2 regions of the Bacteroides sp. 14(A) genome follow, and region 1 is predicted to be linked to the other one. Evidence: riboswitches for the same ligand, from Rfam matches in the RefSeq annotation. Region 1 holds a riboswitch; the other holds the start of a gene.

Region 1 (3,218 bases):
GATCCCGAAGAAGGAAGCTGGCGTTACGAACTAAACAAAGCCGGATATACTTGTCCACTCAGCAATTGTGATATCAAAGGACTGGCCGACTATTCTGAAATTGTAAACGTATGGATCAGCCACATGTCGGCAGCCCTACAGAGTGAACCGATGTATGACCCGGACGCAGAAGAATAAACATTAATCTCTCTCTTTAATTACTTCTTGAGAAGGTGTATGGCGGCAGTTTACTGTTCGTTATGCACCTTCTCTTTATTATTAATTCAGGCACTAAATCTCATTAATAAATATTAATGCGCGCCATAATAATATAGATTACACGCATCTTTTTAATTTTCAGATTGTTTATTCAAGTGATATTGAAACAAACGGAACAAAAAAAGAATAAGTTATGAAAAAAATTATCGTATTATTGATGTTAGTTTTTATAGGTGCATCTACAACAATCTATGCACAGGAAAGTAAAAGTGAAAGTCGCCGTGCTGAACGTAAAGCCCAACGTGATGCAGAAAAAGCTCGGGAGAAAATAGAAGAAGAACGAGCATACACTGATGCAGTACAAGCCATAAAGGAGAGAAAGTTTGTATTGGAAGCGGATCGTGTGACATTCAAAAGAGGCCGTAGTGCTTTTGTTACATCCAATACCAATTTTATCCTTTTAAATGGTGACCGGGCATCCGTACAGATTGCTTTCAACGGCGCCTTTGCAGGTCCTAATGGAATTGGAGGTGTCACAGTGGATGGCACTGTAGGTGAAGTAAAAACCACCACTGACAAAAAAGGGAATGTAACTTGCAATTTTAGTGTGACAGGTGTAGGAATCTCAGCACAAGTTTCCATTAGGCTAACTCATGGCAGCAACAACGTATCCGCCACAGTAAATCCGAATTTCAACTCAAATAGATTGACGCTGGATGGCAAGCTCATTCCACTGTCCGAGTCGAATATATTTAAGGGACGGTCGTTCTAATAATTGCCATTGAACACTTGCGGCTGCGATAGCCTACGCTTGTACAAGTGAACGTTCACACTTGTACAAGCGCAGGCTATCGCAGCCGTAAGTGTTTCTTATACCTTCTTATACCCCCCAATATAGAACTTTTTTATTTATCATTTATTCTTTTGATACCTTTTTATACACTCTTTCATTGTTTTTTCTTCTGAATTCATATCTTCCGCTTTATAAACGTACAAATACATTACTTTTCAGCCTGTACCTCTATTTATGTTATAAAAAACATTTTCAGATATTTTCATTGTTCAGACTGACTTTTTATATATCTTTGCAGCGTTTTTGGTTTCGCATCTCCTTGGCTCTATGGGAATGCGATGAAAAGGGAATCAGGTGCAAGTCCTGAACAGACCCGCTGCTGTAAAATCCTTTCAAAATCTTGAATATACTCCAATAGCCACTGTCTGCTGGTCGGATGGGAAGGCATTCAAAGATGGATAAGTCAGAATACCTGCCAAGAACAACATAGTTTTAATGCTTTCGGGAAATGAAGCAGAAAAACATCGAGGCTGGTAATTCTTTATGAAAGATAAAGAATTCTTTTTCTCTATGCACATACTCCCGTAAAGTAAGTCATAAATGCTTTAACTAAGAGATTGAAATGAAAATTATTTCATGTGTACTATTTATGTTAACCTGTTTATCGCAGATAGGTGTAATAGCGCAAAATACGATTACTCTATCGGGAAAAGTTACAGACCAACACGGTACCCCTTTATCATTAGTTACAATTGCAGTAGAAAATACCACATCCGGAACTTATACGGATGATAACGGACGGTATTCCCTGAAAGTATCACCTGGAAAATGTACACTTGTCGTATCTTTAATAGGTTATCAAACTGTAAAGTCCACATCTAATATCCAACAAAACAAAACGCTCAACTTCACATTACAAGAAAGTGCTGTTACTTTGAACTCCGTTGAAGTTTATGGAAAGACACAGACACAGAAAGTAAAAGAAGGAGTTTTTTCCGTCAATGCTCTCGATATAAAACCTATAGTAAATTCGCTAAATAACCTCAATGACCTTGTAAACCGTACAACAGGCATTAAGGTGAGAGAAGAAGGAGGTGTCGGTTCAGACTTTGATTTGTCTATAAATGGTTTATCCGGCAATTCTATTCGCTACTTTTTAGATGGAATGCCGTTGGACACTAAAGGAAGTGGAGTTTCACTTGCTAATCTTCCGGTGAATATTATAGACCGGATTGAAATATATAAAGGTGTGGTTCCTGCCAGCTTGGGAACGGATGCATTGGGTGGTGCCATCAATATTATAACCAAACAAGAAAAGAAAAATTATCTGGATGTCTCTTATGGCATCGGTTCATTCCATACGCACAAAGCAGACTTGAATGCACAATTTGTAGAACCTAAAACAGGATTGATTATCCGACCTACTGTGGGAGTAAATTATTCAAAGAATGATTATAGGATGAAAGACGTGCAAATGCGGGATGAGAGTGGTGACAATTTCATATATGGTAATCCTAAACGCTTCCACGATGACTACTTCTCCTTACTGGGGCAAATAGAGGTAGGAGTTGCCAACAAGTCATGGGCAGATGCATTCTTCGTTTCCGCTTCCTATTCCAAGACAGATAAAGAATTACAGACGGGGGCTGTCCAGACCAAAGTATATGGAATGGCGGAAAGAAATTCAGATGCCTGGAATATTTCAGCACATTACCAGAAGCGTAATTTCATTCTGAAGAATATGCAGCTGAATGCAGCTCTCTCCCAGACTTGGGATCACTCATTGACCGTGGACACCACCTACCGAAAATATTACTGGGATGGTGGATACATAGATGGCCAGCGTAATGAAATTATGGGCAAAGAACGATCCATGCGCCATTATAAGCGCCCACTGACTGTGGTTCGAGCCAACCTGGATTATAAACTGAACAATCATCATAACTTTAACTTGAACTATCATCTGAGTCGTACCGGCAACGACCGTTATGATGATTTGGCTACCACTTTCGAGCCATCCAACGATGTTGTGTCCAAACATATCCTGGGCTTTTCTTACAATCAGTCGTTATTGGATGGCAAGATGGAGAATGTGTTTTTCATAAAGGATTATATCAATCACCCGAATATCCGGCAGACCGATCAGCCTAGCGTGACCGGTTCTGAAGCGGTACAAGGTTCCACAACCAAGAACTATCTAGGCTACGGTGTCGGACTTCGGTACACT
Region 2 (3,218 bases), on a different contig from region 1:
ATCATCACAGCCTCCCCGGCACTCTGCAAGGGTTGTTCCGTACCGGGAACTACCGGTACTCCGGCTGCAATCATGTGTTTACGGGCTGAGATTTTATCGCCCATCGCTTCCATTGTTTCGGCAGAGGGCCCGATAAAAATAATGCCTTCTTCTTTGCAACGACGGGCAAAGTCCGCATTTTCAGATAAGAAACCATATCCGGGATGGATGGCATCCGCTTCATGCTGCCGGGCAGCACGAATTATATTCTCTATATTCAAATAACTGTCTCTGGAAGCTGCCGGACCTATCAGACAGGCTTCATCGGCATACATGACGTGTTTTGCTGCACGGTCCGCTTCCGAATAGACAGCTACTGTACGTATTCCCATCTCTTTGCAGGAACGCATTACACGTACAGCAATCTCGCCTCTATTGGCAATCAATACTTTTTTTATCATTGTTCTTCTGTTTATCACAAAGGGGTGCATCACATACATCCATAACGATACCCTCTTTGACTGCCGTCAGACAGTCATGACATAAACAGCCCGGGTAATTCTTTTGCAAATAAGCACGTTGCTGCTCATTCAGTCGTACCGTAGCGCAATGGCATGACAAAATCCGATCGTGCATACACTCAAAGGTTGCACCACAACGCGGACATACCTTTTTCATAGGCATCCCTTTCGCATTAATTAAATTAAAACAATTATACGTTCGTACTGTTCCCCTAATCCCACGAGTAGCAACAGACTTTAACGAATGGCAGGTCTTCTGACTGACTCCCTTTCTGATTCCTTCCCGGCCTCCAATTCACAGCCAGTGGCTAAAGTATTTATCAAGAAAGTTATGGAGCTTCACAGCAGCGGGACTGTCCGGGATTTACACCCGATTCCCTTTTAATCCAAATGACAGAAATGTTCATCCGAAACCAATTCGGGGCAAAGATAGTGGAAATTATCATTGGAGATGCTTTTTAAAACAAAAAATATAAGCTGGGAATATTTTTTTCTATCATCCGTTGGATTATAGATTTTATTTCTAACTTTGTCAGCGATAACGGTTTCCAAATCACCGCAAGCGTGAAATGGAATTAAAAGGGAATCCTGTGAAAATCAGGGACTATCCCCGTAGCTGTAAGTTTCATCTCCCTACCATGTGGAGAAAAGATTGTGGCACTCTTTAGCCACTGGTCCTGCAAAGACCGGGAAGGCGCCATAACGGAAACAAGTCAGAAGACCTGCCGATATCTGTAATCATTCAGGCTTTCGGGTGAAAAGCGATAGAATGCATCCTCCAAGATTCATTTTATTACTTACTCTCCTTATTTTGTCGTTTGATTTAGTATAGCTAACTAAACAAAGAATATTTATTTGTTAAATCTTAAATTACAGGTATGATCAATTCGGAGACTTTCATCGTCAAAAGAGATGGGAAAAAAGAAGCGTTTTCACTTGACAAGATCAAGAACGCAATTAGTAAAGCATTTTTATCTGTCGGCAGTTTTGCCACACAAGATGTGATCACCAACATACTCAGCCGCGTGAACATCAGTGATGGAACCAGTGTAGAAGATATACAGAACCAGGTAGAAATTGCACTGATGGCTGAACACTATTACAGTGTAGCAAAAGCGTTCATGCTATACAGACAGAAACATCTGGAAGACCGGGAAGTACGTGACAAGCTCCGTTTCCTGATGGATTACTGCGATGCCTCCAACCCTGCCACCGGTAGCAAGTATGACGCTAACGCCAATGTGGAAAATAAAAATATAGCCACACTGATAGGCGAGCTCCCCAAATCGAACTTCATCCGTCTGAACCGCCGTTTGCTGACTGACCGTCTGAAGGACATGTACGGCAAGGAACTTTCAGACCGCTACATCGAATTGCTGAACCAACACTTCATATATAAGAATGATGAAACCAATCTTGCCAATTATTGCGCAAGCATCACCATGTATCCGTGGCTGATCAGCGGAACCGCATCCGTAGGCGGTAACTCCACGGCACCCACCAATCTGAAGTCTTTCTGCGGAGGATTCATCAATATGGTATTTATCGTATCGAGTATGCTCAGCGGCGCCTGTGCCACACCGGAATTTCTGATGTATATGAATTATTTCATAGAAAAAGAATACGGAGAGGATTACTATAAACATCCGGAACAACTTGCCGACCTTTCCTCCAAACAAAGGACCATAGATAAAATAATCACCGATTGTTTTGAACAGATCGTATATTCCATCAATCAACCTACGGGGGCACGGAATTTTCAGGCAGTATTCTGGAATGTAGCTTACTATGATCAATATTATTTCAATAGCCTTTTCGAACATTTCGTCTTCCCGGACGGAAACGCTCCCCATTGGGAATCATTGAGCTGGTTGCAGAAGCGTTTCATGAAGTGGTTCAATAAGGAACGCACCAAAGCCGTTCTTACTTTCCCCGTAGAGACAATGGCTTTACTGACCAAAGACGGAGATGTACTGGATAAGGAATACGGTGACTTCACGGCCGAAATGTATGCGGAAGGACACTCTTTCTTTACATATATGAGTGATAATGCCGACTCGTTAAGTAGTTGTTGCCGCTTACGTAATGAAATACAGGATAACGGATTTAGTTACACCCTGGGTGCAGGCGGCGTATCTACCGGATCAAAAAGTGTGTTGACTATCAACCTGAACCGTTGCATCCAGCATGCAGTGAAATCCGGATTGCTTTATCATTTCTTCCTTGAAGAGGTAGTAGATCTGGTACACAAGGTACAACTGGCCTATAACGAAAACTTAAAGCATCTGCAAAGCAAAGGAATGTTGCCTTTGTTCGATGCCGGATACATCAATATGGGACGCCAATATCTGACAATCGGTGTAAACGGGCTGGTGGAAGCCGCTCAATTCATGGGAATTGAAATCAACGATAATCCTAAATATGAAGCTTTTGTGCAGGAGATTCTGGGAATAGTTGAAAAATACAATAAGAAATATCGAACGAAAGATATACTCTTTAACTGCGAAATGATACCGGCCGAGAATGTAGGCGTGAAACATGCCAAATGGGACAAAGAAGCCGGTTTCCAGACATTCCGCGAGTGCTATAACAGCTATTTCTACATCGTAGAGGATGAGTCGCTGAACGTCATCGATAAGTTCCGTATGCATGGACACAGGTATATAGAGCATCTGACGGGCGGTTCGGCACTCCACATGAATCTGGAAGAGCACTTAA

Evidence for each region. Region 1 has a riboswitch for cobalamin ahead of K429_RS0125050 (TonB-dependent receptor). Riboswitches for the same ligand answer to the same signal wherever they lie in the genome.
Region 2: another riboswitch for cobalamin. It lies ahead of nrdD (anaerobic ribonucleoside-triphosphate reductase); the one in region 1 lies ahead of K429_RS0125050 (TonB-dependent receptor).

The regions. Positions count from the first base shown of each region.
Region 1 is NZ_JAGH01000005.1:524,239-527,456, reverse strand. Features, by position in the region: gene K429_RS0125065 (sirohydrochlorin cobaltochelatase) at 1-177, shown strand, start outside; gene K429_RS0125060 (DUF4251 domain-containing protein) at 392-970, shown strand; cobalamin riboswitch at 1,279-1,486, shown strand; gene K429_RS0125050 (TonB-dependent receptor) at 1,614-3,218, shown strand, end outside.
Region 2 is NZ_JAGH01000004.1:680,768-683,985, reverse strand. Features, by position in the region: gene accC (acetyl-CoA carboxylase biotin carboxylase subunit) at 1-440, opposite strand, end outside; gene K429_RS0121675 (cysteine-rich CWC family protein) at 412-663, opposite strand; cobalamin riboswitch at 729-933, opposite strand; cobalamin riboswitch at 1,026-1,245, shown strand; gene nrdD (anaerobic ribonucleoside-triphosphate reductase) at 1,379-3,218, shown strand, end outside.